DNA from 2 places in the Kitasatospora sp. NPDC056651 genome. Region 2 is predicted to be linked to the other one. Evidence: riboswitches for the same ligand, from Rfam matches in the RefSeq annotation. Region 2 holds a riboswitch; the other holds the start of a gene.

Region 1 (14,598 bases), on a different contig from region 2:
GCGTCGATGACGAGCAGGTGGTCGACGAGTGGCTGCACAGCTATCCCCATGGCAGGAAGCGCAAGATCTTCGAGCGTTCGGCCGACGGGTTGGAGATCGGTGACTCGCAGCAGCGGCGGGAGCTGGAGGCGGTTGAGAACATCACCGAGCCCAACGTCCTCTTCATGTCCCTCGCGGCCCGCTCCCGGCAGCATGACTTCCGGCCGGTGTACGACTGGTTCGCTCGAAACCTCGGGTTCAGCCGGCGCGGCCTCGGTGACTACTTCAGGATGGGGGGTCGGATACTCGAACAGGCGGATCGGTATCCCGAGCTCATCGGTCTGCTGCGCGCCGCGGATCTCGGGATCGCGGAATGCGGCGCAGAGCGCGTCCCGTTCGATGCGGAGCGCCACGGGCGGAACACGACGTGGGTCACGGCGGAAGTCGACGGGCGGGTTTCCCGTATGGCTCTGCGCCCGTGGATCGGTCATCACGGACGCGACGGGATCGTCAGGATGGACCTGAGCGAGGAGTCGGAGGGGACGCAGGCGCTGGTGCGGCAGGCACCCCTGTTCATGGGGGCGCTCCGTCGGGGCGGCACCCTTGTGGTGGACGAAATCGATTCGAGTCTCCATCCGATTCTGACCGCGCGCCTGATCGGGCTCTTCCAGAATTCCACGACCAACCCGAACGGCGCCCAGCTGATCTTCACCTCGCATGACGCCAGCCTGCTCGGCCGAGTCGGCGGAGAGGAGATCCTGCGGCGGGACCAGGTCTGGTTCGTGGAGAAGAACGAGTACGGCGAGACGGAGCTCTTCGGTCTCGCCGACTTCAAGCCGCGCCAGGAGGAGAACCGGGAGCGGCGGTACCTCGCCGGCAGCTACGGCGGCGTGCCGTACATCGATGACGAATTTGCCAACGCCGTGGCGGCGCGGGGGGACGAAGATGGCAAGGGCGACGAAGCCGAGCGGGCGTAAGCGTCCCTCTTTTGAGACGTCGCTGAGCCGGAGGCCGGGTCATCGGGAGTCACGGCAGCGGCTGCTGGTGGTCTGTGGCGCGAAGGTGACCGAGCGCGACTACCTTCAGGGGCTCAAGTCCAGCGCGCGGAATTCCGCGGTCTCCCTGAAGATCGTCGAACACCCGAGGTCGCCCTCCCAGGTCGTCGACCATGCCGCGTTGCTGCGTGACCAGGCCCGCGGTGAGTACGACGAGACCTGGTGCGTTCTCGACGTCGACCAGTTCGTCGACCTGGAAGAGGCGATGGCTGGAGCACGGCGGAAGAACATCGAGGTGGCGTTCTCCAATCCGTGTTTCGAGCTCTGGCTCCTGCTGCATTTCGCAGAGCACAGCCGCCAAGCTCATTCCTACCGGGAACTCGCCCCGTACCTTGATCAGCACTTCGCGGCGGGATACGAGAAGACCGGCATGAAGTTCGCGCGCTACGAGCCGCACTGGCGGTCGGCCGTGAACAGGGCGAGGGAGTTGGCTCCGTCGGGCGACGAGCACAAGGTCAATCCGTCCACCGGGATGTGGAGGCTCGCGCTCGCCATCGGGGGTGGCGAGCCGCGGGCGTGATGGTGGGGCGCTTCTTCGGGGTCCTCGCCGGTTTGCGCCGCACGGGAAGTCGGACCGGCCGACTTCTCGTGCTGGACGGTCGGTAGTATCGGCCTCGTGAACCTGTACTGGCACGTCGTGCTGCCACCGCTCAGCGCCTGATCGGGCGCGCGCTCCGGTGGCTTGATCCCCTGCGACCCCGGCTCGGCCTGATGGTGGCCGCCGTGGGCCGATGGCGTGCGCCCGTTCTCGGAACCTCTTCTCTGATGGTCTTCGACGACGGAAGTTCACGACTGTGCCGAATCGTTTCTCTTCGCCTGCCCGCACGCCTGCCCGCACGCCTGCCCGTACGCCTGCCCGCCCGCGCGGCGGCGCGGTGCCGATCCTGATCGCCGCCGTCCTCTGGGGCACCACCGGAACGGCCAGCTCACTGGCGCCCGGCGGCGCCCCGGCGGCCGGGATCGGGGCCGCCGGGCTGGTGCTCGGCGGGCTGCTGCTGTTCCTGTCCGACCGCACCGCCCGCACCCTGCCCCGGCGCTGCGCGGCCCGCGAGCGGTGGCTGCTGGCGGCCGGCGCCGTCGCGGTGGCGGGGTATCCGGTCACCTTCTACCCGGCGGTGAGCCGTACGGGCGTGGCGGCGGCCACCGTGATCGCGCTCGGCAGCGCCCCGGTGTTCACCGGGCTGCTCGGCTGGCTCGCCCGGCAGGGGCGGCCCGACGGGCGGTGGGCCGGGGCCACCGCGCTCGCCGTGCTCGGCTGCGCCGTGCTCGTGCTGGGCCCCGAACTCGCCGGGGGCGGTACGGCGGTGGACCTCCTCGGGGTGCTGCTCGCGGCGCTCTCGGGGCTCTCGTACGCCGTGTACTCGCTGATCGGCGGGCGGCTGATCTCGCACGGGCACCCCTCGGGCGGGGTGATGGGGGCGATGTTCGGCGGCGGGGCGCTGATCGTCCTGCCGGTGCTGCTGTGGGGGTCGCCGGGCTGGCTGCTCTCGGCGCGCGGGGCGGGCGTGGTGCTGCACCTGGCCGTCGTCACCACCTTCCTCGCCTACCGCCTGTTCGGCCACGGCCTGCGGCACACCACGGCCCAGACGGCCACCACACTGACCCTCGCCGAACCGGCCGTCGCGGCCGTGCTCGGGGTGGCCGCCCTGGGCGAACGGCTGCCGGGCGTCTCGTGGTGCGGCCTCGCCGTGCTGGCGGGGGGTCTGGCGTTCCTGGCCGTGCCGGGGCGGCGGCCCGCCGCGTGAGAAGTCGGCCCGGCCGACTTCCCGCGTCGCGTCGCCGCCTGGGCGCTTCCGATAATCGCTGGGCCAGGCGAAGGCGCGTGGCGATACTGGTGCGATGTGCTATCGACGGGGGACTCCCTACCGGCATCACGTATGCGTGTCCTGCCGTTCCTCGTTCAAGAAGCGTGGTGCGTGGGCGAGTCGATGCCCGCGCTGCGGTGGAGGGCTGATCGACGCGGGCCAGGACCTCGCCGTGCCGAAGCGGAGCGACACCGCCGGGTGGCGGGCGCTGACCGCCCTGCTGAACGCGGGCGTCACGTTCCACTCCGGCTGCTGCGACGGGCCCGGCTGGCGGCCGCGCACACCGCGCGAGGTGCGGGAGCGGCTGACCGCCGCAGCGGGGACGGGGGTGCCGCTGAAGGCGGCGCTGACGACGGTCGACATCGACGGGCTCCGTTCCGGACCCGCCTCACGCCTCACACCGGGCCGTGGACGCGGGCCGTCCGGCACCCGGCGGCGAGCGGCTCGCTGAGCGGCTGTTCGATCGAACCGCTTGCCGTCGGCGGGCTCGTTTGCTGGGCTGGGCGGATGGGACACCTGGGGAACGTGAACGCACCGGCGGCGTACGACCGGATCGGTGTCGGGTACCGGCGGATCCGGCGGCCGGACCCGAGGCTGGACGCGCTGATCTCGTCCGCGCTGCGCGGGGCGCGCACGGTGGTCAACGTCGGGGCGGGGGCCGGGTCGTACGAGCCGGAGGGAGCCGAGGTCACGGCCGTCGACCCCTCGCAGGTCATGCTCGATCAGCATCCGGGGCGGCGGAAGGTCAAGGCTTCGGCCTCGCGACTCCCCTTCGCGGACGGGGCGTTCGACGCGGCGATGGCCGTGCTGACCGTCCACCACTGGCCGGACCCGCACCAGGGGCTGGCCGAACTGCGGCGCGTCGCCCGGCGCCAGGTGGTGTTCACCTGGGACCCGGCGCACCGGCCGCAGCTGTGGATGCTGGAGGACTACCTGCCGGAGATCCGGGCGCTGGAGGAGAGCCGCTTCACCCCGCTCGCCGAGGTGGTGGAGGCCCTGGACGCGCACACGGTGCTGCCGTTCCGCATCCCGCACGACTTCACCGACGGCTTCCAGGTCGCCTACTGGCGACGGCCCGAGCTCTACCTCGACCCGACCGTCCGACAGGCCAGTTCGACCTTCGCGACGCTGCCGCCGGAGGTGGTGGAGCCGGCGATCGAACGGCTGCGGGCCGACCTCGCCTCGGGGGAGTGGCACCGGCGCAACGCCGACCTGCTCGATCGGGACAGCATGGACTACGGGTACCGCCTGGTCATCGCGGGCGAGCGGCCGGCGGCCGGGTAGCGGTCCCCGGCAGCCCGCCACTGCGCGAGAAGTCGGACCGGCCGACTTCCTGCGTGATCAGGCAAACCGGTTGCCGCCGATGGCCCGCTTTGCTGGGCTTGCGGGCGGGCCCGATCGGGCCCGCCCTGCCCGCCGTACGAGGGGATCCCAGCCATGTCCGACACCACCCCCGACACCACACCCGGCCCGCTCGACCTGCTCGCCCGTTACCGGCGGGCGATGCTCGACCTGGACGCGGACGCCCTGGCCGGGCTGTACGCGCAGGACGGGGTGCACGAGTTCCCGTTCCTCTTCCCGGGGATGCCCGAGCGGTACCGGGGGCGGGAGGAGATCCGGGCCGGCTACCGGGCGGCCTGGGGCGCGAGCGCGGCGCGGCCGACGGAGATCCGGGAGGTGGCCGTCCACCCGGGTGCGGACCCGGAGGTGCTCACCGTCGAACAGCAGGTGGTCGGCACCCTCGCCACCACCGGTGAGCCGTTCACCCTGCCGGGCCTGCTGGTGATGCGCGCCCGTGACGGCCTGCTGGTGCACGTCCGGGACTACATGGACGGCCTCGGCGTCGCTCACGCGATGGGCCGACTGGGCGCCGTCGCCGCGCGGTTGGGGGCGTGAGCCGTCTCGCATGCGGGCCGGTCAGAGGGCGAAGTGGGCGGCGATGCCGTCGAGGACGCAGTCGAGGCCGGTCTCGAACTGCCAGTCGGGGTCGTCCTTGCGGGTGGCCTCGTAGAGGTAGCGCTGGTAGCTGGGGTAGCGGCCGGTGTTCATCAGCCAGGTCATCCGGGGGGCGAGGCCGGCCCGGGTCTGGTCGCCGTCGGACCAGCCGTGTTCGCGGCGGAGGGCGATCAGGGTGACCTCGGTGGTGGCCGAGCCGTGGACGTATCCGGTGACGGTGCGGAACACCGCCATGGTGGTGTCGGCGTCCAGGCCGTGCTCGGCGAGGGCGGCGAACGCGCGCTCGGGGACGGCGAGTTGGTTGGGGCTGAGGGAGAACGGGGTGGAGGTGCGGACGGTCCACGGGTGGGCCAGGTGCATCGCCCGCAGGTGGCGGGCGAGGGTCCGCATGGTGTCCCGCCAGCCCTCGGCGGGGGCGTCCAGGGGGAGCCGGCCGTAGACGAAGTCGACCATCAGCTCGATGAGTTCGTCCTTGCCGGAGACGTACCGGTAGGCGGCCATCGGGGCGACGCCGAGGTCCCCGGCCAGTCGGCGCATGGTGACGGCGTCCAGGCCCTCGGCGTCGGCGATGGCGACGGCGGCCTCGGCGATCCGGTGCGGGGTCAGGGTGGTGCGCGGCGCGGGGGTCGGGCGGTCCAGGCGTTCCCAGAGTGAGACCTGGGGCTTGTCGCTGTCGCCGCCGGGGGCCTGCTGGGCGGGCACGGGGCGGGCTCCTTTCGGCGAGGGGGTCGGGTCCACGGTAACACTTCCGTGTGTACGGCGTATCGGAGGTGGACGGCGTACGCGCCGATGTGTACGTTGTATCCGTAACCGATGCGCCGTACACATCGGCCGTCACGGAGGGGGATTCCCATGTCCACGGAGCAGTCCACGGAGCAGAAGCCCGCAGCGCAGAACCTGAAGGTCGCCGTCGTGCTCGGCAGCACCCGCGACGGCCGCTTCGGCCCGGTGGTCGCCGACTGGCTGCTCGGCCACCTCGAAGCCCGCGCCGACCTCACCGTCGACCGGATCGACCTGGTGGAGACCCCGCTGCCCACCACCTTCCCGTCCTTCGGCGGCGAACTCGCCCAGGGCGACGCCGAGTTGCTGGCCGCCGTGTCGCCCAGGCTGGAGGCGGCGGACGCCTTCGTGTTCGTCACGCCCGAGTACAACCACAGCTTCCCGGCCCCGCTGAAGAACGCCATCGACTGGCACAACCGGCAGTGGCACGGCAAGCCGGTCGGCTTCGTCTCCTACGGCGGCCTGTCCGGCGGCCTCCGGGCAGTCGAGCAGCTGCGGGTGGTGATGGCCGAGTTGAACGCGGCGACGATCCGCAACACGGTCAGCTTCCACGGCGCCGCGCAGTGCTTCGACGCCGACGGCGCGGCGAAGGACCCGGCCGCCGACGCCGCCGCCAAGACCATGATCGACCAACTCGCCTGGTGGGCCGAGGCGTTGCGCGACGCCCGGCAGGCCCGCCCGTTCGCGGCCTGAGCCTGAGCCTGAGCGAAGCCGGAAAAAGGGGGGCGAACACCATGGCCACGGAACCGGCCGTAGAACCGGCGACCACGGAACCACCGGCCGAGCCGGCTGAGCCGCCCGAGCCGGCTGAGCCGCCCGAGCCGCCCAAGCCGCCGCTGCTCGGCGTGATCGGGCTGATGCTCGGCATCTTCCTCTCGGCCCTCGACGGCCAGATCATCGGTACCGCCCTGCCGACCATCGTCGGCGACCTCGGCGGGTTGGAGCACCTCTCCTGGGCGGTCACCGCCTACCTGCTGACCTCCGCCGCCGCCACCCCGCTCTGGGGCCGGCTCGGCGACCTCTACGGGCGCAAGGGTGCCTACCAGTGGGCGGTGGTGCTGTTCCTGGTCGGCTCGATGCTGGCCGGACTGGCGCAGGACATGGGCCAGTTGATCGCCTTCCGGGCGCTCCAAGGCGTCGGCGCGGGCGGGCTGATGGTCGGCGCGCTCTCGGTGATCGGGGTGCTCGTCCCGGCCTCCGACCGGGGCCGGGTGCAGTCGGTGATCGGCGTGCTGATGCCGATCGCCTTCGTCGGCGGGCCGCTGCTCGGCGGTTTCCTGACCGACCGGCTCAGCTGGCGCTGGGCGTTCTACGTCAACCTGCCGGTCGGGCTGCTCGCGCTGCTCGCGGTCGGCGCGGGGGTGCGGCTGCGGACGGAACGGGCGCGGACGGAACGGGTGCGGGCGCCCTTCGACTGGTCCGGCGTCGTCCTGCTGACCACCGGCATCCTGGCGCTCACCCTGGTCGGCAGCTGGGGCGGCACCGAGTACGCCTGGACGTCCCCGTGGATCCTCGGGGCGGCCGTGGTGGCGGTGGCGGCGCTCGGCTGGTTCGCCCGGACCGAACTGCGCGTTCCCGGGCCGCTGATCCCGCCCGCGTTGTTCCGCGACCGCAACTTCACGGTGGCGCAGGTCCTCGGCTTCCTCACCGGCGCCGTGATGCTCGCCCTGATCGGCTACCTCCCGCAGTACCTCCAGTTCGTCCGGGGCGCCTCGCCGACCGCCGGTGGCCTGCTCCTGCTGCCGCTGATGCTCGGCATGATGGGCACCCAGCTGCTGACGGCCCGGTTGATGAGCCGGCCGGGCGGCGAGCGCCGCTACCCGCTGCTGGGCGGGGCGTTCGCCCTGGCCGGGGCCGCGCTGCTGCTGCTCCTGGGCACCGGCACCCCGATCGCCCTCGCCTCCGCCCTGACCGCCGTCGCCGGGGTCGGCATCGGCCTGCTGATGCAGAGCACCCTGCTGACCTCGATGGGAGCCGTCCCGCGCCAGGACATGGGCGCCGCGATGGGCGTGGTCACCCTGCTGCGCAGCGTCGGCGGCTCGCTCGGGATGGCCGCCCTCGGCGCGGTCTACACGGCACGGCTGACCGATTCCCTGACGGCACGGCTGAGCCCGGCCGAGGCTGCCCACCTGACCAGCGGCGGCGGGCTCACCCCGGCCTCGCTCGCCGGCCTGCCCGAGGCCGTGCGGGACGCGGTCGGCGAGGCCGTCACCAGCGGGCTGCACGGCACGGTGGCGGGCGGCGCGCTGCTGGCGGCGGTGGCCACCGCGGTGGCCTGCCTGGCCCGCCCGCGGCGGGGAGCGCCCGGGGAGCCGGATCCGGCGGCGGAGCCCGCCACGGCGCGGTAGCCCGCCCCAGCGCACCAGCCCCACGCGAAGGCCTCCACGCGATGGCCCTCACGCAATGGCCACACGCAATGGCCCTCACGCAATGGCCCTCACGCGAAGGCCCCCGGACGAAAGGGCGTCCGGGGGCCTTCAGGCAGCCGTGATCAGCACTCGATGACGTTCACGGCGAGGCCGCCGCGCGAGGTCTCCTTGTACTTGATCTTCATGTCGGCGCCGGTCTCCTTCATCGTCTTGATCGCCTTGTCCAGCGAGACGTGGTGGCGCCCGTCGCCGCGCAGCGCCATCCGGGCCGCGGTGACGGCCTTGACCGAGGCCATGCCGTTGCGCTCGATGCAGGGGATCTGGACGAGGCCGCCGACCGGGTCGCAGGTGAGGCCGAGGTTGTGCTCGATGCCGATCTCGGCGGCGTTCTCGACCTGCTCGGGGGTGCCGCCGAGGACCTCGGCGAGGCCGCCCGCGGCCATCGAGCAGGCGGAGCCGACCTCGCCCTGGCAGCCGACCTCGGCGCCGGAGATGGAGGCGTTCTCCTTGAAGAGCATGCCGATGGCGCCGGCCGCGAGCAGGAAGCGGACGATGCCGTCCTCGTCGGCGCCCGGGATGAAGTTCAGGTAGTAGTGCAGGACGGCGGGGATGATCCCGGCGGCGCCGTTGGTCGGCGCGGTGACGACCCGGCGGCCGGAGGCGTTCTCCTCGTTGACCGCCATCGCGTAGAGGGTCACCCACTCCATCGCGTTGGCCGGCCCGATGCCCTCGGCGCGCAGCGTCCGGGCCGCCGCGGCGGCCCGGCGGCGGACCTTCAGCCCGCCCGGCAGGATGCCCTCGCGGGTCATGCCGGCCCGCACGCACTCCTGCATCACGGACCAGATCTCCAGCAGGCCGGTCCGGATCTCCTCCTCGCTGCGCCAGGCCTTCTCGTTCTCCAGCATCAGGCCGGAGATGGACAGCCCGGTCTCCCGGCTGAGCCGCAGCAGCTCGTCACCGGTGCGGAAGGGGTACTTCAGCACGGTGTCGTCGGGCTTGACCCGGTCGGCGCCGATCGCGTCCTCGTCCACCACGAAGCCGCCGCCGACCGAGTAGTAGGTCTTCTCCAGCAGGGTCGAGCCGTCCGCCGCGAACGCCCACAGGGTCATCCCGTTGGCGTGGTACGGCAGCGAGCGGCGGCGGTGCAGCACCAGCTGGCTGTCCGGGTCGAAGTCGATGGTGTGCTCGCCGAGCAGGCTGATCCGCTTCTCGGCGATGATCCGCTCGACGTCCTTGTCGGCCTGGTCCACGTCGACGGTGCGGGGTGAGGCGTTCTCCAGGCCGAGCAGGACGGCCTTCGGGGTGCCGTGGCCGTGGCCGGTGGCGCCGAGCGAGCCGTACAGCTCGGCGCGCACACCCGTCACCTGCTCCAGCAGGCCTTCGGTGCGCAGCCGGCGGGCGAACATCCGGGCGGCGCGCATCGGGCCCACGGTGTGGGAGCTCGACGGGCCGATGCCGATGGAGAAGAGGTCGAAGACGCTGATGGCCACGGGGGACGTCCTTGTCTGGTCTCGTGGAAGGACTTGCGGGCAGGGAGGGGCCGACACGGGACGGGGCACCGCGCGCACTGTCCAGTGTGCGCGGTGCCCCGGAGCGCCAGGAACGCCGGAGGGGTGAGGCCGGTCACCCCGCCCGAACGATCACCGGAGTGATCAGAGGTTCGGGTACAGCGGGTACTTCTCGGCCAGGGCGGTGACCCGGGCCTTCAGCGCGGCGGCGGCGGTCTCGTCGAAGGCGGGCTTGAGCGCCTCGGCGATGACGTCGGCGACCTCGCGGAAGTCCTCGGCCTGGAAGCCGCGGGTGGCCAGGGCCGGGGTGCCGATGCGCAGGCCCGAGGTGACCATCGGCGGGCGCGGGTCGTTCGGGACGGCGTTGCGGTTGACGGTGATGCCGACCTCGTGCAGGCGGTCCTCGGCCTGCTGGCCGTCGAGCCGGCTGTTGCGCAGGTCGACCAGGACCAGGTGGACGTCGGTGCCGCCGGAGAGCACGGTGGCGCCGGCCTCGGCCACGTCGGCCTGGAGCAGGCGCTCGGCGAGGATGCGGGCACCCTCCAGGGTGCGCTCCTGGCGCTCCTTGAACTCCTCCGAGGCCGCGACCTTGAAGGCGACCGCCTTGCCGGCGATCACGTGCTCCAGCGGACCGCCCTGCTGGCCGGGGAAGACCGCAGAGTTGATCTTCTTGGCGTACTCGGCCTTGGACAGGATGACGCCGCCGCGCGGGCCGCCCAGGGTCTTGTGGGTGGTGGTGGTGACCACGTCCGCGTACGGCACCGGGTTCGGGTGCAGACCGGCGGCCACCAGACCGGCGAAGTGCGCCATGTCCACCATGAGCAGCGCGCCGACCTCGTCGGCGATCCGGCGGAACGCGGCGAAGTCCAGCTGGCGCGGGTAGGCGGACCAGCCGGCGATGATCAGCTTCGGCTGGTGCTCCTTGGCCAGGCGCTCGACCTCGGCCATGTCGACCTGGCCGGTCTTCTCGTCCACGTGGTACGCGGCCACGTTGTAGAGCTTGCCGGAGAAGTTGATCTTCATGCCGTGAGTCAGGTGACCACCGTGGGCCAGGCTCAGGCCCAGGATGGTGTCGCCCGGCTGGATCAGCGCGAACATCGCGGCGGCGTTGGCCTGCGCGCCGGAGTGCGGCTGGACGTTGGCGTGCTCGGCGCCGAACAGGGCCTTGATGCGGTCGATGGCGATCTGCTCGACCACGTCGACGTGCTCGCAGCCGCCGTAGTAGCGGCGGCCGGGGTAGCCCTCCGCGTACTTGTTGGTGAGCACCGAGCCCTGGGCCTCCATGACCGCCACCGGGGCGAAGTTCTCGGAGGCGATCATCTCCAGGGTGGTCTGCTGGCGGTGCAGCTCGGCGTCGACCGCGGCGGCGATCTCCGGGTCGAGGGCGTGCAGGGACTGGTTGAGAACCGTCATGGTGGTGGTCTTCCCGGTGGAGTAGGAAAGGGGGCCGCGGCTGGGGCGGGGCGGCCGCCGCGCGGTGACCGCCCCGGTCAGGTGTCTCAGCCGCCGATGAGGGCGGTGTAGGCGTCCGCGCTGAGCAGCTCGTCGGTGGCCTCGACGCGCACCTTGAACAGCCAGCCGCCCTCGAACGGGGCGCTGTTGACCAGGCTGTTGTCGTCCAGGACGTCCTGGTTGACCTCGGTGACCTCGCCGGTCACCGGGGAGAACAGGTCGCTGACCGACTTGGTCGACTCCAGCTCGCCGCAGGTCTCGCCGGCGGTCACGGAGTCGCCGACCTCGGGCAGCTGCACGTAGACGATGTCACCGAGCGCGTCGGCGGCGTGCTTGGTGATGCCGATCGTGGAGACACCGTCCTCGGCGGCCGTCAGCCACTCGTGCTCCTTGGTGTACTGCAGGTGCTGGGGGTTGCTCATGGCGTCATTCTCCAGGATGGGAAGCGGGCACGGCGAAGCGGGCCGCCGCTCGGACGGCTGCGACGTGCGTGTACGGGAAAACCGGGGCCTTGCGGAGGCTCAGCGGGCGCGCTTGTAGAACGGCAGCGCCACGACCTGGACGGGCTCGTGCTTGCCGCGCACGTCCACCGCGACGGTGGTGCCGGGGGCGGCGTGGGCGGCGTCGACGTAGGCCATCGCGATCGGCTTGCCCAGGGTCGGGGACGGCGAGCCCGAGGTGATCCGGCCGATCGGCTCGCCCTCGGTGGAGACCACGGTGTACTCGGCGCGCGGCACCCGCTTGCCCTCGGAGACCAGGCCGACCAGGACCTTCGGGGGGTTGCTCTCGGCCGCGGCGGCGGCCTGCTCCAGCGCCTTGCGGCCGACGAAGGCGCCCTCGTTGGTGGTCTTGTCGAAGCGGACGACCCGGCCCAGGCCGGCGTCGAACGGGGTGAGGTCGGTGGACAGCTCGTGGCCGTACAGCGGCATGCCGGCCTCCAGGCGCAGCGTGTCGCGGCAGGACAGGCCGCACGGGACCAGGCCGTGGCCCTCGCCGGCGGCGGTCAGCGCCTGCCAGACCGGCTCGGCGTCGGCCGGGTGGCAGAAGATCTCGAAGCCGTCCTCACCGGTGTAGCCGGTGCGGGCGAGCAGCACCTCGCGGCCGGCCACCACGGCCGGGAGGATCGCGTAGTACTTCAGACCGGGCAGGTCGGCGTCGGTGGTCGCGGCGAGGATGCCGGTGGCCTCCGGGCCCTGGACGGCGATCAGCGCGTAGGTGTCGCGGTCGTCGGTGACGACGGCGTCGAAGCCCTTGGCGCGGGCGATCAGCTCGTCGAGGACCAGCTGGGCGTTGGAGGCGTTGGCGACCACCAGGAAGGCGTCCTCGCGCAGGCGGTAGACGATCAGGTCGTCCAGGATGCCGCCGTCCTCGGCGCAGATCATGGTGTAGCGGGCGCGCAGCTCGCCGAGCGCGGAGACGAAGCCGACCAGCGCGTGGTCCAGCATCTCGCCCGCCTGCGGGCCGGTGACGGTGATCTCGCCCATGTGCGAGAGGTCGAACAGGCCCGCCTTGGTGCGGACGGCGAGGTGCTCCTCGCGCTCGCTGCCGTAGCGCAGCGGCATGTCCCAGCCGGCGAAGTCGGTCATGGTGGCGCCGAGGCTGCGGTGCAGCGCGTCGAGCGCGGTCAGGCGGAGGGACGACATGGCCAGGAACTCCTCGGTCGGGGCACTCAGGGTGCACGCACCGGACCGGGCCCGCTCGGGGACCGACCCTGCGCGCGGGCATGCGGCGGCGTGGGTCTCCCCATCTGTCGTCGAACCTGAGAGCTTCACCGCCCACCAGCCCGCAGCTGGTTTCCAGCTTGGGGGACAGCATGGCGGCTTGCACCGTGGGTGGGCGTCCGACAGGGCCGGGCGCCGCTTTCCAGATGTGCCTAACCCGTGCGGTAGGGGTGCCTGAGAGATTCCGGGGAGGACTTGCTCCTTCGGCGCCGGCTCGTGCCGTGGGGCGGCACTCCGGGCTCTCCCGCGCGGGTTCGAGCGGCCGGTATGGAGTTGTGGGGGCCCGCGGCGCATGCCGTCGGACGCGGACATCATGGCACGTCCCGGGCGGCGAGGGGAGAGGGGACCCGGTCACACGGCGCGGTACCGAACACGAGCCCTAACGCCACGACCCCACGCCCTAGACTGCTGCGCGTCGGCGCAGCAGAGGGCGGCCGACCGGCAGAGGGCGGAATCGGCGGCGCATGGGGTACCCGGTGGAGCAGCAGCAGGGGTGGGGCGGACCGGAGGAGGCGCCGACGGGCGGCTCCTGGCCGGCCAACGAGCTGGAGCAGGTGCTGGCCGCGGCCCTGGGCGATCCGGGCGCGACCCCGCGGGTGATCGAGGTGCTGGCCCGCAGTCAGGTGTGGGTGCCGCTGCCGGCCGGGGCCGACCCGCAGGGGCAGTCGCTGGACCTGCCGATCATCGAGCTGGCCGGTGACCCGTACGTGCCGGTGTTCTCCTCGCAGGAGGTGTTCCTCCAGCAGGCGCCGGGGATGGCCTTCGCGATCGCGCCGGCCTGGGAGTTCGCCCGCGGGCTGCCGCTGGGCGTGGGCATCGCGGTGAACCCGGAGGCCGCGGTGGGCATCCCGGTGCCGCCGCAGGGCGTCGCCGAGCTGCGCCGCGGGCCGCGCGAGGAGCGCTGGGAGGACCCGGCGGCGCCGACCGGCGGCCGGGTGGCGCTGCGCGAGCCGGTGCCGGGCGAGGACCCGGAGCACTTCCTGGCCGCCTGCCGGGCCGAACTGTCGGCACTGCCCGGAGTGTTGACCGCCCGCAGGGCGCTGGCCAGCATCGAGGGCGAGCCGACCGTGATGTTCGTGGGCGTCCAGCTGGACCCCGTGGCACCGGCCGAGCCGGCCGCGGTGAACGAGGCACTCGGGCGAGCGCTGGGAACCGCGCCGCTGCCCGGCGGCGTCCACCTCGTACTGCTCGACCTCGCCGACGACCCGGTGGTCGAGTGGCTGCTCACCCGGGTGATGCCCTTCCACACCAGGGCCTGAGCGGGTCCGTATCAAGGCACGTCGCCGTGGCGGTGGCCGGTGCCGCGCCATAGGGTGCGTGCAGACGGCCGACGGGTCGGCGGGTTCGAGGAAAGAGGCGCGGCGAGGTGGGCGCATGAGTGCGGGAGCGGGAGCGGGCGGGGTGCCGGGGCCCTGGGGCCAGGCACCGGCCGGGCGCCCGGGAGCTGATCCGGGCGCGTTGGAGCGCGCTCTGCGCGAGGTCGCGCCGGAGCGCTACGACGCGTACGAGCGCCTGCTCCACGCGCTGGCGGACGGCCAGGTCTGGATGCTGCTGTGGCACGGCACCCCGGGCAGCCAGGACGCCCAGTACGGGAACATGGAGATCGGCGGCCACGGCTACGCGCCGGCCGTCACCTCGTCCGAGCAGCTGACCTCCTCGGGCTGGACCCGGGCCCACGAGGTCGTCTCCGGCCGGGAGATCGCGGCCTCGCTGTACCGCACCCGCTGGGGCCTGTGGCTCAACCCGCACGCGCCCGGCGGCGGTGTCGGGGTGCCCTGGGCGGACCTGCGGCGGATCGCCGCGGGCCTGGAGCGGCTGCCCGCCGGTCCGTTGAAGCTCAGCGAGCCGCAGCTGAACGCCCAGCCGTTCTTCGCGCTGCTGGAGCGTCAGGCCGCCGAGGTGCGCGCGGTGCGGGCGCTGCGCCGGGCCTGGGTGCAGCCCGCGGTGGGGGAGCCGTACCTGGCCATCGGCCT
Region 2 (14,598 bases):
CGCCGGCTGGCCGAGCAGGTGGACATCACCGGCGGGGTGCGGCTGCTCGGCGTAGGCGTCGCCCAACTCGCCGACTACACCCAGGAGGACCTGTTCGCGCAGGCGCTCCGGGAGGAGGCCGCGGAGCACGCCGAGGTGGCGGCCGCGGCGGAGCAGGCCGAGGAGGAGCCGGAGGCCGTCGTGGTGCGGCGCTGGATGCCCGGCCAGGACGTCCGGCACACCGGGTTCGGTCCGGGCTGGGTGCAGGGCAGTGGCGTCGGGAGGGTCACCGTACGGTTCGAGACGCCGTGGAGCGAGCGGGGGCGGGTGCGGACCTTCTCGGTGGACGACCCGGAACTCGAAGCGTCCCGGCCGCTGCCGCTGCGCCGGGGTGAGGGCGATGACGGCGGGGCGGACGACGGGACGGACGGGGGCGGACGGGCGGACCGGGGGGACTGAGGCACGAAAACGGCCCCACCCGGTGGGGGAGTACCGGGTGGGGCCGATCACCGTGCCGGCTCCGTACGTTCGTGATGCCCTCGCGACGTACGGAGGCCGGATGCCCCGCGCCCTGTCCCTGAGCGCGGGGGCCGGACGCCTCGTCAGGCGTCGGTCTTGACCAGCTCGGGGCTGGAGTCCTGCTGGGCGGAGCCGCCGACGACGGTCGCGGTGGTGGCCGACGTGATGCCGCGGATCAGGAACGGGACGACGCCGGCGACGGCGCAGACGACGGCCGCGGTCCAGAACGCGTGCTTGTAGGCGTCCAGGGTCGGGAAGGAGAACGGGATCTGCGGCGGCAGCTTCATGATGTCGCCGGTCAGGATGGCGGCCATGACGGCGGTGCCGATCGCGCCGCCGACGGTGCGCAGCACGGCGTTCATGCCGTTGGCGATGCCGCTCTGCTCGGCCGGGACGGCGCCGTTGATGTAGGCCGGCATCGCGGAGAACGCGAGGCCGATGCCGAGGCCGAAGATCGCCGAGGCGGTGTAGATGTCCACCTCGTGGCTGTGGCGCACGGCCAGGTAGGCCATCGAGACGGCGCCGAGGACGCCACCGAGGACCAGCGGCAGGCGCGGGCCGCGGCGGCCGATCAGCAGGGCGCCGACCGGGGCGGCGACCATCGAGCCGATGGCGGACGGCAGCAGCATGACGCCGGCGTGCAGCACGCTGGCGGTGAAGCCGTAGTGGGTCAGCTTCTCCGGGGTCTGGGCGAAGTTGCTGATGACCATGAAGGAGCCGTACATGCCGAAGCCGATGAGCAGGCCGGCCAGGTTGGTGAAGGCGACGGCCGGGCGGGACATCATCTTCATGTCCACCAGCGGGTGCTTGACCTTGGACTCGATGATCATCCAGACCAGGGCGACCACGGCGGCGACGGCGAACAGGCCGAGCGTCTTGTTGGAGGTCCAGCCCCAGTGGTTGCCCTGGCTGACCGCGACCAGCAGGGCGGAGAGCCAGCCGGCCAGGGTGAGGGCGCCCAGCGGGTCGGCGCCGCCGTCCTTGTCGGTGACCGGGTCGGACGGGACGCGGAAGGCGACCAGGGCGACCGCGAGCAGGCCGCAGGCGAGGCCCATCCAGAAGATCGACTTGTAGCTCCAGTGCTCCAGCAGGAGACCGGTGGCGACCAGGCCGAGGCCGGAGCCGACGCCCATCGAGGCGCTGATGGCGGCGACGCCGCCGGTGACCTTCTGCCTGGGCAGCTCGTCGCGGACGATGCTGATCGCCAGCGGGAGCACGCCACCGCCGGCGCCCTGGAGGACGCGGGCGACGACCAGCCAGGTGAACGAGTGGGTGCTGACCGCGAGCGCCGAACCGGCGACCAGACCGGCCAGTGAGATCAGCAGCATCGGCTTACGGCCCCGGAGGTCGCCGAAGCGGCCCAGGAGGGGAGTCAGCACGGCTGCGGAGAGCAGGTTGGCGGTCATCAGCCAGGTGACGCTGGACGCGGAGACGTCCAGTTCCTTGGCCAGCGAGGGCAGGATCGGGACGACCGCGGTCTGCACCACGCTGTACGACAGCATCGCCAGGATGAGGGCCGGCAGGACCCGGGCGCCGCTCTGCTTCTCGGCCGCGGTGGTGGGCTGTGGTGCCTCACTCACGGTTGCTTCCTCCCGTACATAGTGAATGAACTGAAGTAACTTTGCCGACGATACTTCAGAGTGTCAAATATCGAGCGGTTAAGCTTTGGCAAAGGCGAAGGGTCGGGTACGCGACAACGGGGGCGGGGGGTGTGGGGCGGGCCGGCAGGAGGGGTGGGCGCGCGCCGAGGGCCCCGGACGGTGTCCGGGGCCCTCGGGTGGGGGTGCTGTCAGGTGAGGGGGTGCAGGGCGCCGGGGCGGGGGGCGTCGGTGGCCGGGGAGACCGGGGCGGTGGTGTCGTGGATCTCGACGTGTTCGCGGCGCAGTTCGTCCCGGACCACCTCCTCGGTGGTGTAGCGCTCGACGACGAGGCGGACCCGCTCGACGGGAGCGAGGTACTTGCGGATCACCGGGCGCTCCTCGCGGAGGGTGACCTCCTCGACGGCCTCGGCGACCTCCTTCTCGGTGAGGCCGGCGCGCTCGGCCTCGCTGACCGGCATCCGCTCGACCCGGACGCGCTCGTGGACCACCGGGACGCGGCGTTCGACCTGCTCGGTCGTCACGTACCTGCGCAGCTTCGCGGTGCCGATGGTGTGCCACTCGGTGGTGATGTCCAGCCGTTCCTCCCGGCAGGTGATCTCGACCGGGCTGCCGGCGGTGGGGGCGGACGGGGTGGAGGTGGGCGGGGCGGTGGTGGCGCGTGCTGCGGCGGCGGCCGCGGCGGCCGCGGGTGCGGGTGTCGGGGCGGGCCGCGCCTGGTGCTTCGGCTCCACCACGGGGACCGAGGGGGTGGGCGCCGGGGCGGCTGCGGGCGCGGGGGCGCCGAGGGTGCGCAGGCCGGCCTCCGGTGCTGCTCCGCCGGTGTCGGCGGTGGCCGGGGCGACGGGAACGACAGGATCGACGGGAGCCCTGGGCGGGGCGGGCTCGGCGGCGCGCTCGGGGTGGTGGAAGGTGAGCGACCTGGCGGGGGCCGCCGCGGTCGACGCGGCGGCGGCCGCGGTGGTGCCGAAGTCGAGGTCGGGCTGCTCGGCGCGGCTCCCCTCCTCACCGTTCGGGTGGCCGTCCACCGGGGTGTCCAGCCCGTAGTAGCGGTAGAGCTGGAGTTCCTGGGCGGGGGACAGGTGCTGGCCGACGCCGAAGTCCGGCGACTCCTTGACCAGTGACTTGTCGTAGGGCACCCGGAGCTCGTCGCCGGCGAACTCGCTCGTGGTCAGCGGGACGAAGGCGTCCCGGCCGAAGATGCCGGTCCGGACCGCGGCCCACTCGGGCCGGCCGGTGGCGTCGTCCAGGTAGACCTCGTCGACCGTGCCGATCTTGTCTCCGTTGCGGTCGACGGCCCTGTGGCCGATGAGGTCCCGGGGGTCGATGTCGGTCTGCACTCATTCCTCCAGTGCGCTGAGCTGCGGAACTCCCACAGGAAGGCGGCCGGAGCACCCGTTCCGTCCGCCACTTCACACCAAAAGCCATGAACCGGACGAACGCGACCGGGGTGCGCCGGACGGGCTGCGCACTGGACCGTCCGAGGGAACGCGCGTAGACCCCGAGTGACCTGACGCACCGGTGATCCGAGGGCCTCCCGCTGGTACCCTGGGCCGCGACCGCCGAGCCTGCTCGGGAGAGTCCCCGGCAGTGAAAACCGCTGGTCGGGGCGCCGAAGGAGCAACTCCTCCCCGGAATCTCTCAGGCATCCGTACCGTGCGGGCTAGGTCACTCTGGAAAGCAGGGCAGGAGCGCCGGCGCGGGAGCCGACGACCACCACCCTCACCGACGGTGCAAGCCGACGAAGCGCCACAGCGCGACGTGCGGGCGAAGCTCTCAGGTCCCGATGACAGAGGGGGAGGCCTTTCGGGTCCGTCCGCCCAGGCCGGTCCGCTGTCCGCAGCGGCGTTGGCCGGCCGGCGTGCGTACCCCCGCCGGTCCGTGACCAGGAGGCCTCGACCACCATGAACGCCCAGCCGAACGCGGGACGCCCCACCGGCGCCTCGACCCTCACCGAGCTTGAGCTGGCCAGTCCCTTCGAGAACCGTCACATCGGCCCCGACGCGGCCGCGCAGGAGAAGATGCTGGCGTCCGTCGGCTACGGCTCGCTGGACGAACTCGCCGCCACCGCGGTGCCCGAGGCGATCCGCTCCATCACCGCCCTGGACCTGCCCGGGGGCCGGTCCGAGGCCCAGGTCCTCGCCGAGCTGCGCGAGCTGGCCGGCCGTAACCAGGTGCTCCAGCCGATGATCGGCCTGGGCTACTACGGCACCTTCACCCCGCCGGTGATCCTGCGCAACGTCATGGAGAACCCGGCCTGGTACACCGCCTACACCCCGTACCAGCCGGAGATCTCGCAGGGCCGCCTGGAGGCGCTGCTCAACTTCCAGACCCTGGTCTCCGACCTGACCGGCCTGCCGACCTCCGGCTCGTCGCTGCTGGACGAGGGCACCGCGGCGGCCGAGGCGATGGCGCTGGCCCGTCGCGTCACCAAGGTCAAGGGCGGCGTCTTCCTGGTCGACGCCGAGACCCTGCCGCAGACCGTCGCGGTCATCAACACCCGCGCCGTGCCGACCGGTGTCGAGGTCGTCGTCGCCGACCTGTCCGAGGGCATCCCGGCCGAGATCGTCGAACGCGGCGTCTTCGGCGTGCTGCTCCAGTACCCCGGCGCCACCGGTGTGGTCCGCGACCTCGCCCCGGTGATCGAGCAGGCGCACGGCCTGGGCGCGATCGTCGCCGTCGCCGCCGACCTGCTCGCGCTGACCCTGCTCAAGTCCCCGGGCTCGCTGGGCGCCGACATCGCCTGTGGCACCTCGCAGCGCTTCGGCGTGCCGATGGGCTTCGGCGGCCCCCACGCCGGCTACCTGTCGGTGCGCGCCGAGTACGCCCGCTCGCTGCCCGGCCGCCTGGTCGGCGTCTCCGTCGACGCCGACGGCAACCGCGCCTACCGCCTGGCGCTCCAGACCCGCGAGCAGCACATCCGCCGCGAGAAGGCGACCAGCAACATCTGCACCGCCCAGGTGCTGCTCGCCGTGATGGCCTCGATGTACGCCGTCTACCACGGCCCGGACGGCCTGGCCGACATCGCCCGCCGCACCCACCGCTACGCCGCCGCCCTCGCCGAGGGCCTGCGGGCCGGCGGCGTCGAGCTGCTGCACGGCGAGTTCTTCGACACCGTCACCGCCGTCGTCCCGGGCCGCGCCGCGGAGATCGCCGCCGCCGCCCGTGCCAACGGCATCAACGTGTACCAGGACGGCGAGGACCGGATCTCGGTCTCCACCGACGAGACCACCACCCGCGAGCACCTGGCCGGCGTCTGGGCCGCGTTCGGCGTCGAGGGCGTGGAGGTCGCCGAGAGCGCCGAGGCGCTGCCCGCCGCGCTGCTGCGCGAGGACGAGTACCTCACCCACCCGGTGTTCCACAGCCACCGCTCGGAGACCGCCATGCTGCGCTACCTGCGCCGCCTGTCGGACCGGGACTACGCGCTGGACCGGGGCATGATCCCGCTGGGCTCCTGCACCATGAAGCTCAACGCGACCACCGAGATGGAGGCGGTGACCTGGCCGGAGTTCGGTCAGCTGCACCCCTTCGCCCCGATCGACCAGGCCCAGGGCTTCCTGACCCTGATCCGTCAGCTGGAGCAGCAGCTGGTCGAGGTGACCGGCTACGACGCCGTGTCGATCCAGCCGAACGCGGGCTCCCAGGGCGAGCTGGCCGGTCTGCTGGCCGTGCGCGCCTACCACCACGCCAACGGCGACACCCAGCGCGACGTCTGCCTGATCCCGTCCTCGGCGCACGGCACCAACGCGGCCTCCGCGGTGATGGCCGGCATGCGCGTGGTCGTGGTGAAGACCCTGGTCGACGGCGACGTCGACGTCGAGGACCTGAAGGCCAAGATCGAGCAGCACCGCGACAGCCTCGCCGTGCTGATGGTCACCTACCCGTCCACCCACGGCGTGTACGAGACCCAGATCACCGACATCTGCGCCCTGGTGCACGAGGCCGGCGGCCAGGTGTACGTGGACGGCGCCAACCTGAACGCGCTGGTCGGCCTCGCCAAGCCGGGCAAGTTCGGCGCGGACGTCTCGCACCTGAACCTGCACAAGACCTTCTGCATCCCGCACGGCGGTGGCGGCCCGGGCGTCGGCCCGGTCGCGGTGCGCGCCCACCTGGCGCCGCACCTGCCGAACCACCCGCTCCAGGCGGAGGCCGGCCCGGCCACCGGTGTCGGCCCGATCTCGGCCGCGCCGTGGGGCTCGGCGGCCATCCTGCCGATCTCCTGGGCGTACGTCCGCCTCATGGGCGGCGAGGGCCTCAAGCACGCGACCCAGGTCGCGGTGCTGAACGCCAACTACATCGCCAAGCGCCTGGCCCCGCACTTCCCGGTGCTCTACACCGGTCCGGGCGGGCTGGTCGCGCACGAGTGCATCATCGACCTGCGCCCGCTGACCAAGGAGACGGGCGTGACGGTGGACGACATCGCCAAGCGCCTGATCGACTACGGCTTCCACGCGCCGACGATGTCCTTCCCGGTGGCCGGCACGCTGATGATCGAGCCGACCGAGTCCGAGGACCTGTACGAGATCGACCGCTTCTGCGACGCGATGATCACCATCCGCGGCGAGATCGACAAGGTCGGCTCGGGCGAGTGGGCGGCCGAGGACAACCCGCTGCGCAACGCCCCGCACACCGCCGCCACGCTGGCCGGCGACTGGGCGCACGGCTACTCGCGGCAGGAGGCGGTCTTCCCGGCGGGCGTGAACCCGGCGGACAAGTACTGGCCGCCGGTGAGCCGGATCGACGGCGCGTACGGCGACCGCAACCTGGTCTGCTCCTGCCCGCCGCTGGACGAGTACGGCGTCTGAGCGGAGGAGCGGTGACGCGGCAGGGCCCCGGCGGAGTTTCCGCCGGGGCCCTGCCCCTTGTGCTGTGGAGTCGGCGGCTGCCCCCGCCGTACGGCCGGACCGGGTGGTCAGGCCGCGTGGGCGACGGGGCGGCGCGGGGCGATCACCCGGCCGTCGGGCAGCAGTTCTCCGGTGTCCTCGAACATGACGACGCCGTTGCAGAGCAGGCTCCAGCCCTGCTCCGGGTGGCGGGCCACCGAGGCGGCCGCCTCGCGGTCCTCGGACTCGGCCGACGGGCACTCAGGACGGTGCTGGCACATACGCGTACCCTCGCTTCGCTCTGCGATCCTCCCCGTGGGGCGGCCACCGGAGGTCGTGCCGTCCGGAGCCGCCGCGGTAGTCGGATCCTGTCCGCGCGCCGACCAGGTGTGGACCGACGCTCAAGTGGGTAGGACAGGTGGTCCTTCCACGCTGGTTCCCAGTGTCGGCATCTGCGGACCCGCGCGCAGGGATTTCGTGACATGCGCCACAACTCCCGGTCAGAGATCACCCGTTCAGGTGGGACCGGCGGGAAACGGCGCACCAATGGGCCAGGAGGGGCATGGCCCGTTGGGGCCATAGCGGATGGTCCGGCTGGGGGGTGTTCCAGGGAAGGCGTTCCCGGGGGCGGGTACGAGGGCGTGCGCGCGGGCACGGCTGTGGGCCGCCGGGCGGGTGGGCCCGGCGGCCCGCGGGGTGCCGGTGGGTCAGGAGGAGCCGAGCAGCAGCGGCCTGGCGAGCGGCGCTCGGGCGAGCAGGGGCAGCAGTTCGGAGGCGGGCCGGGCGCGGTGCGCGGTGACGCCGAGCGGGGCCGGGGCCAGTGGGATCAGGAGGTCGGTGGCCGTCCCGGGGTCCGGGTCGTGCAGCCACAGCGCCGTGGCGTACTGGCCGGGGAAGGTCAGCAGCCGGGGCCGCCGGGGGGTCCGGGCGCCCTGGGCGAGCTGCCAGGCCTCGCGCAGCGCCCTGACCGTCGAATCGAGGTAGGGGCCGGCGGTGAAGTGGGAGAAGGTGTGGCCCTCCGCGCTCTGCACCACCTCGGCGGCGGCGGCCACCTCGGTGCCGTCCTTGATCAGGAAGCGCCAGCCGGTGCGGCGGGCGGCCGGGAGCCCCGGGCGCGGACCGTCCAGGACGTACACGGCGAGCGGGTGGGCGGGGAGCAGGGGGCCGTTCGGGTGACGGAGCGCTGCGGCGGCGGGCTGGCGCAGTGCGGTCTCCGAGTCGAGCGCGCCCAGGACCGCGCGCAGGGCGCTCGGCGGGGGCTGGGGGGTTTGCAGAGTCATGGCGGGATCCGCCTCTCCAAGCGAGATCGGCGTGCGAGTGCGGCATACCGGCGTGGCGCGGCGACGCGTCGACGGTGACGGGGCCTGCCGTGTCCGGTTGTGCAGGATCGCGGTGCCGGCGCGGTCGCCGCCGTCGATGGGACCTCGGGGCAATGGCCGACCGGCCGGGCGCTGTGCGAATTCGAACAGGTGCGCAGGGTGACCTGTTTATCACGGGCTGTGGTGGCGGGCAAGTCTGTAGTTCTTCTGATTTTCCGTCAGATGCCTTGCAATGCAAGCCAGTACGCGTGTTCGGGTATCGATCTTCGAGGTGGGCATATTGGTTGCACGGTCGGTCGACCGGGGTGCTCGACGGGGTGGCTCTTGAGGAGGGGACCGTGGGCGAGAAGGTCGTGGCGACTCGGGCGGAACTGGCGGACCGGCAACTGTACCGGCGCAAGCTCCAGGCGTGCCTCGAAACGCTGGGACGGATGATCCGGGAGGACCGGTTCGACCGGCCGCGGGCGGTGATGGGCCTGGAGATCGAGCTCAACCTGGCCGACGAGCAGGGCCTGCCGGCCATGACCAACGCGCAGGTGCTGAGCGAGATCGGGTCCAGCGACTTCCAGACCGAGCTCGGCAGGTTCAACATCGAGGTCAACATCACGCCGCACCGGCTCTGCGGGCACGTCTTCGAGGAACTGCGCGAGGAGATCGACACCGGGCTGCGCTACGCCGACCGGCGGGCGGCCGAGGCGGGCAGCCGGATCGTCATGGTGGGCATCCTGCCGACGCTGGAGCACGCCCACACCGGGCTGGACGCGATGAGTCACAACCAGCGGTACAGCCTGCTCAGCGACCAGATCCTGGCCGCCCGCGGGGAGGAGATCGCGCTGGACATCGAGGGGGTCGAGCACCTCCAGCTGGAGTCGATCACCATGGTGGCCGAGGCCGCCGCCACCTCGCTCCAGCTGCACCTCCAGGTGACCCCGGAGCGGTTCTCCTCGGTGTGGAACGCGGCCCAGGCGATCTGCGGGCCACAGTTGGCGCTCGGCGCCAACTCGCCCTTCCTGTTCGGGCGGGAGCTGTGGCGGGAGACCCGTCCGGTGCTCTTCCAGCAGGCCTGCGACACCCGTTCGGCGGAGCTCAAGGCGCAGGGCGTGCGCCCGATCACCTGGTTCGGCGAGCGCTGGGTGGACTCGGCGTACGACCTGTTCGAGGAGAACCTGCGGTACTTCCCCGCGCTGCTGCCGATCTGCGACGACGAGGACCCGCTGAAGGTGCTGGCCTCCGGCGGCGCGCCCAGGCTCGCCGAGATGCGGCTGCACAACGGCACCATCTACCGCTGGAACCGGCCGGTGTACGACGTCGCGGGCGGGGTGGCGCACCTGCGGGTGGAGAACCGGGCGCTGCCGGCCGGGCCGACGGTGGCCGACACGCTGGCCAACGCCGCGTTCTACTACGGGCTGGTGCGGGTGCTCGCCGAGCAGCCCCGGCCGATCTGGACCCGGCTGCCGTTCGAACGGGCGGATGAGAACTTCCGCCAGGGCGCCCGGTACGGCATCGACGCGGTGTTCCAGTGGCCGCGCCCCGGGCGGGCCGGGCGCGGCGGCGGGCTGCAGACCGTGTCCGCCGTCGACCTGGTGCTGAACGAACTGCTGCCGATGGCCCACCAGGGGCTGGACGAGTGGGGCGTGGAGCCCGCCGACCGGGACCGCTACCTGGGCATCATCGAGCAGCGCTGCCTGCGCCGCACCAATGGTGCGTCCTGGCAGGCCGCGACCTTCCACCGGCTGCGCGAGCAGTACGGGATGGACCGGCCGGCCGCGCTCGCGGCGATGACCAGGCGATACGCCGAACACATGCGCGGCGGCGAGCCGGTGCACACCTGGCCGGTGGGCTAGCTAGGCCCTTCCCTTCGGATCCTGCCGGGCCGCCGAGCCGGACGGGCCCCCGGCCTCCCCGTCGGGGCCGTCCGGCGGTTGTGCCAGGATGATCGCTCCGGTGGTCGGCCGACGGCCGGAGCGACCGCCCGTCCGCTGGAGCCCCCGTGACGACCGTCCCGACCGCGCCGGAGACCGCGAAGCCCACCCGCCGGCTGTTCGGCGTGGAACTGCTGATCGTCCTCGGCCTCTCCCTCGGGGCCAGTGGGATCAGCGCGCTGATCAGCTTCACCGGCTCGCTCACCGAACCGCTCAAGCTCGGCCAGCAGGTCGCCACGCTGAACGGGTCGCGGGCGCCCGGGCGGCCCTGGCTGGACCTGGTGTGGCAGCTGTACTACATCGGGCGCGGGCTGATGCCGGTGGTGCTGGTCGGCTACCTGCTGGTGCGCGAGGGCGTCGCGCTGCGGGTGCTGGGCTTCGACCTCGGGCAGAAGCTGCGCGACCTCGGCCGGGGCGCCGGCGTCGCGGCCGCGATCGGCGGGTCGGGGCTGGCGCTCTACCTGGCCTCGCAGGCGGCCGGGTACAACCTGACGGTGGCGCCGTCCGGCCTGCCGGACGTGTGGTGGCGGGTGCCGGTGCTGGTGCTGTCGGCCTGGCAGAACGCCATCCTGGAGGAGGTCGTCGTCCTCGGCTACCTGCTGCGCCGGGTGGGGCAGCTGGGGTGGTCCTGGCCGGCCGCGGTGGCGGCGAGTTCGGTGCTGCGCGGCTCGTACCACCTGTACCAGGGGGTCGGCGGGCTGATCGGCAACATGGTGATGGGCGTGGTGTTCTGCCTGCTGTACCGGCGCTGGGGACGGGTGATGCCGCTGGTGGCGGCGCACGCGCTGATCGACACGGTGGCCTTCGTCGGGTACGCGCTGCTGGCCGGGCACGTCAGCTGGCTGCCGACCCCCTGAGCGACGGCCCTCCGAGCGACGGCCCTCCGAGCGGCGGCCCTCCGAGCGGCGGCCCTCCGAGCGGCGGCCCTCCGAGCGACGGCCCTCCGAGCGGCGGCCCTCCGAGCGACGGTCCCCCGGGTGACGGCGCCGGGCCGCGCGGCGGGCGGGCGAGCAGCCGGTCGACGTGCCGGCGCTCCAGGCCCTGGCCGGGGTCGACGGGCAGCAGCACGCGGTCCCGGCGCCAGCGGGAGCGGCGGACCAGCCGGGGTGGGATGACGTCGTCCACCCAGGCGAACGGGCGGCCCCCGGCGTAGCGCAGCAGCGGGGCCCACTTCGCGGCGGAGAACAGCTCCATCAGTGGCACCCGCGGGTCGCCGGGCTGCGGGACGTAGCCGGTGAAGGTGACCACCGGCAGCGGGTCGAGGCCGATCGCCGGGGCGATGTGGGTGTTGGCGTGCTCCTCCCAGGTGGTCGCCCAGACCAGGTCGTACGCTCCGGCCAGCTCGCGCAGCCAGGCGCCGTGCCGGGTGGACAGCAGGACGGTGTGGCCGAGGAGCGCGTGGGCGTCGAATCCGGCGTCCGGATGCGGGCAGACCGGGTTCAGGACGCCGTCGACGTCCAGGAACAGCAGTGGCTTCGGCACCGGTGGCCCCTCGGGACAGTGGAGTTTCCTGACTGGTCGGACGTCCCTCCGGCACCTCCGGTTGCCCCCGGGCGGGCGCACGTGGGGCGCCCTGAGCGCTCAGGTGGCGGGCGTGGGCTCGGGGGCGGGCACCGGTGCGCCGGTCGCGCTTCGACGGCTCAGCCGACGGACCTGGGGATCCACCAGGACGGCCACGCTGAGCAGCAGGCAGGCGGCGGCGCACGCCCAGAGCGCGCCGGACAGGCCGAGCACCACGGCGGCGGGGCCGGCCAGCGCGGTGCCGACCGGGGCCAGCGAGTAGGAGCCGAGTTCGTCGTACGCGGTGACCCGGGAGAACATCTCCTCGGGTATCTCCTGCCGGAGCGCGACCATCCAGTTGACGCCGAAGACGGTGACGCCGACGCCGGACAGGAACATCGCCACGACCAGCAGCGGCAGCGCCACCTCGGCGGCCAGGGCCAGGGCGGGCACGCCGAACAGGAAGACCCCCCAGTTGCCGACCAGCAGGATCCGGCGGGGGCGCCAGCGGGTCATCAGCACGCCGGCCGCCACCAGGCCGACGCCGTACGCGGACATCGCCAGGCCCCAGGCGCCCGCGCCGCCGAGCCGCTCCTTGGCCGCGGTCGGCCCGTACACCGCCTCGACCGCGTTGACGCAGGCGAGCAGGACGGAGAACTGGAGCACGATCACCCAGAGCCAGCGGCGGGAGGCGAACTCCCGCCAGCCCTCGCGCAGATCGCGCAGCATGCCGCCGGAGGAGGGCACGGGGGCCCGCTCCGGCTCCAGGAAGAAGCGGAGCGCGGCGGCGACCAGGAAGCAGAGGGCGTCCAGGGCGAGCACCCAACCGGGGCCGACGACCGCGGTGAGCGCGCCGCCGAGGGCTGCGCCGCCGATCTGGGAGGCGTTGAGGCCCATCCGGAAGACCGCGAAGGCGCGGGCGGCGTGCTCCTGGGGGACGGCCTGCATGATCATGCCGCCGGAGGCGGGGGCGTAGAGGGCGTAGCCGGCCCCGCCGGCGGCGGAGAGCACCAGCAGCTGCCAGAGCGGGACGTCCCCGGCCAGCACCAGCGCGGCCAGCACGGCCTGGGAGAGCCCGCTGAACACGTTGGCGCCGACCATGATCAGGTGGCGCGGCAGCCGGTCGGCGAGGGTGCCGCCGACCACCATGAGCAGGACCGTGGGGACCAGGCGGGCGGCGGTGACGTAACCGACCTCGGTCGTGGTGCCGCCGGCGCCGAGCACGGCGAAGGCGGTGGCGATGGGGGCGCCGGCGTTGCCGAGGCCGCTGATCACGGTGGCGGCGGTCTGGATGCGGAAATTGCGGCTCGCCCAGGCGAAACGGCGGGGGTGCGGGGGAGGGATCGGCACCCGGCGACTATCCCGAACGGTCGTACCGGTGTCCATCCGGTTTTCCTGCCGAACCCCCAGGTGGGAGGGATTCAGCCGAGGTGGCCCCAGAGGAAGGTGAGGGTGCGGCGCCAGGCGATCCGGGCCTGGAGCGGGTCGTAGGTGCCGATCAGGTTCTCGTCGTTCATGAAGGCGTGCCCGGCCGGGTAGAAGTGGATCTCCGGACGGACGTCGGTGGCCTCGCCGATCCGGATCGCCGCCTCGTCCACGGCGGCCATCGGGATCGAGCCGTCCAGCTCGCCGAAGTGGCCGAGGACGTGGGCGGTCAGGCCGAGGTAGTCGAAGGCGGGATCGGGTGGCAGGCCGTAGAACGGGACCACGGCGGCCACCTTGTCGCCGGCCCGGGCGGCCAGCAGCAGGGCGAAGCCGCCGCCCATGCAGAAGCCGACCACGCCGACCGCGTCGCCGACCACGCCGTCCAGTGCGAGCAGGTGGTCCACGGCCCCGGCGAGGTCCTCCACCGCCCGGTCGACCGGGAGCTCGCGTCCGAACCGGGCCGCCTCGGCGCCGTCATGGGTGGTGGCGCCGCCGAACAGGTCGGGGGCGAGGACGGTGAAACCCTCCGCGGCGAAGCGGTCGGCCATGGCGGCGATGTGCGAGGTGAGCCCCCACCACTCCTGCACCACCACCAGGCCCGGGCCGACGCCCTGCGGCGGGCGGGCCAGGTAGCCGTGCGCGGTACGGCCGTTGCTCGGGAAGGTGACGTTCTGCCGGGAGCCGCCCTGGTCAGGCATGGCTTCCTCTCGGTGGGTCGGGCCGCGCGGGGTGGGGCCGGGTGCGGCGGGGGTTCGGCGGGCCGGTCAGCCCATCTCCTCCAGGGCGCGGCCCTTGGTCTCCTTGATGAAGAAGGCCACGAACGGGATGGAGAGCAGCGCGAAGGCCGCGTAGATGACGTACGTCGCGGAGAGGTTCCAGTCGGCGAGGCTTGGGAAGGAGACGGTGATCGCCCAGTTGGCGATCCACTGCGCCGAGGCGGCGACGGACAGGGCCAGCGCGCGGATCCGGTTGGGGAACATCTCGCCGAGCAGGACCCAGACCACCACGCCCCAGGAGAAGGCGAAGCAGAGCACGAAGACGTGCGCGGCGATCAGCGCGACGGTGGCATGGGTGTTGTCCAGGGTGGCGGTGTCTCCGGTGCCGTGCCGGTAGGAGAACGCCCAGGCGGCGGTGGCCAGCGCCGCCGCCATGCCGATCGAGCCGGCCAGGGCGAGCGGCTTGCGGCCGATCCGGTCCACCAGGGCCATCGCGATCACGGTGCCGATCACGTTGATGATCGAGGTGGAGAGGCTGATCAGCAGGGAGTCGGACTCCTTGATGCCGACCGACTGCCACAGGAAGGACGAGTAGTAGAAGATCACGTTGATGCCGACGAACTGCTGGAACACCGAGGCGCCGATGCCGACCCAGACGATCGGCAGCAGACCGAAGCGGCCGCCCAGCAGGTCCTTGAGCCGGGGCTTGCGCGCGGACTCCAGCACCGCGCGGATCTCGGCCACCCGGGCGTCCAGGTCCACGCCCTCGCCCTCGACCTCGAGCAGCACCTTGCGGG

Evidence for each region. A riboswitch is a leader RNA that binds a small molecule or an ion and turns the genes downstream of it on or off. The one in region 2 is predicted to bind glycine.
Region 1: linked by a shared signal. The riboswitch ahead of gcvT (glycine cleavage system aminomethyltransferase GcvT) and the one ahead of gcvP (aminomethyl-transferring glycine dehydrogenase) in region 2 are both predicted to bind glycine.

The regions. Positions count from the first base shown of each region.
Region 1 is NZ_JBHTWX010000084.1:17,305-31,902, forward strand. Features, by position in the region: gene ACFRAR_RS27550 (ATP/GTP-binding protein) at 1-956, shown strand, start outside; gene ACFRAR_RS27555 (RloB family protein) at 925-1,554, shown strand; gene ACFRAR_RS27560 (EamA family transporter) at 1,910-2,779, shown strand; gene ACFRAR_RS27565 (hypothetical protein) at 3,012-3,290, shown strand; gene ACFRAR_RS27570 (class I SAM-dependent methyltransferase) at 3,365-4,123, shown strand; gene ACFRAR_RS27575 (nuclear transport factor 2 family protein) at 4,277-4,735, shown strand; gene ACFRAR_RS27580 (TetR/AcrR family transcriptional regulator) at 4,757-5,497, opposite strand; gene ACFRAR_RS27585 (NADPH-dependent FMN reductase) at 5,648-6,268, shown strand; gene ACFRAR_RS27590 (MDR family MFS transporter) at 6,310-7,923, shown strand; gene ACFRAR_RS27595 (L-serine ammonia-lyase) at 8,067-9,434, opposite strand; gene glyA (serine hydroxymethyltransferase) at 9,597-10,865, opposite strand; gene gcvH (glycine cleavage system protein GcvH) at 10,952-11,326, opposite strand; gene gcvT (glycine cleavage system aminomethyltransferase GcvT) at 11,426-12,547, opposite strand; glycine riboswitch at 12,778-12,882, opposite strand; gene ACFRAR_RS27615 (enhanced serine sensitivity protein SseB C-terminal domain-containing protein) at 13,090-13,884, shown strand; gene ACFRAR_RS27620 (enhanced serine sensitivity protein SseB C-terminal domain-containing protein) at 14,000-14,598, shown strand, end outside.
Region 2 is NZ_JBHTWX010000043.1:1,871-16,468, forward strand. Features, by position in the region: gene ACFRAR_RS18465 (DNA polymerase IV) at 1-438, shown strand, start outside; gene ACFRAR_RS18470 (MFS transporter) at 582-2,078, opposite strand; gene ACFRAR_RS18475 (PRC and DUF2382 domain-containing protein) at 2,288-3,436, opposite strand; glycine riboswitch at 3,660-3,763, shown strand; gene gcvP (aminomethyl-transferring glycine dehydrogenase) at 4,001-6,901, shown strand; gene ACFRAR_RS18485 (DUF5999 family protein) at 7,009-7,200, opposite strand; gene ACFRAR_RS18490 (hypothetical protein) at 7,627-8,199, opposite strand; gene ACFRAR_RS18495 (glutamate--cysteine ligase) at 8,577-10,082, shown strand; gene ACFRAR_RS18500 (CPBP family intramembrane glutamic endopeptidase) at 10,229-11,017, shown strand; gene ACFRAR_RS18505 (HAD domain-containing protein) at 10,995-11,642, opposite strand; gene ACFRAR_RS18510 (MFS transporter) at 11,742-13,010, opposite strand; gene ACFRAR_RS18515 (dienelactone hydrolase family protein) at 13,082-13,783, opposite strand; gene ACFRAR_RS18520 (sugar porter family MFS transporter) at 13,850-14,598, opposite strand, start outside.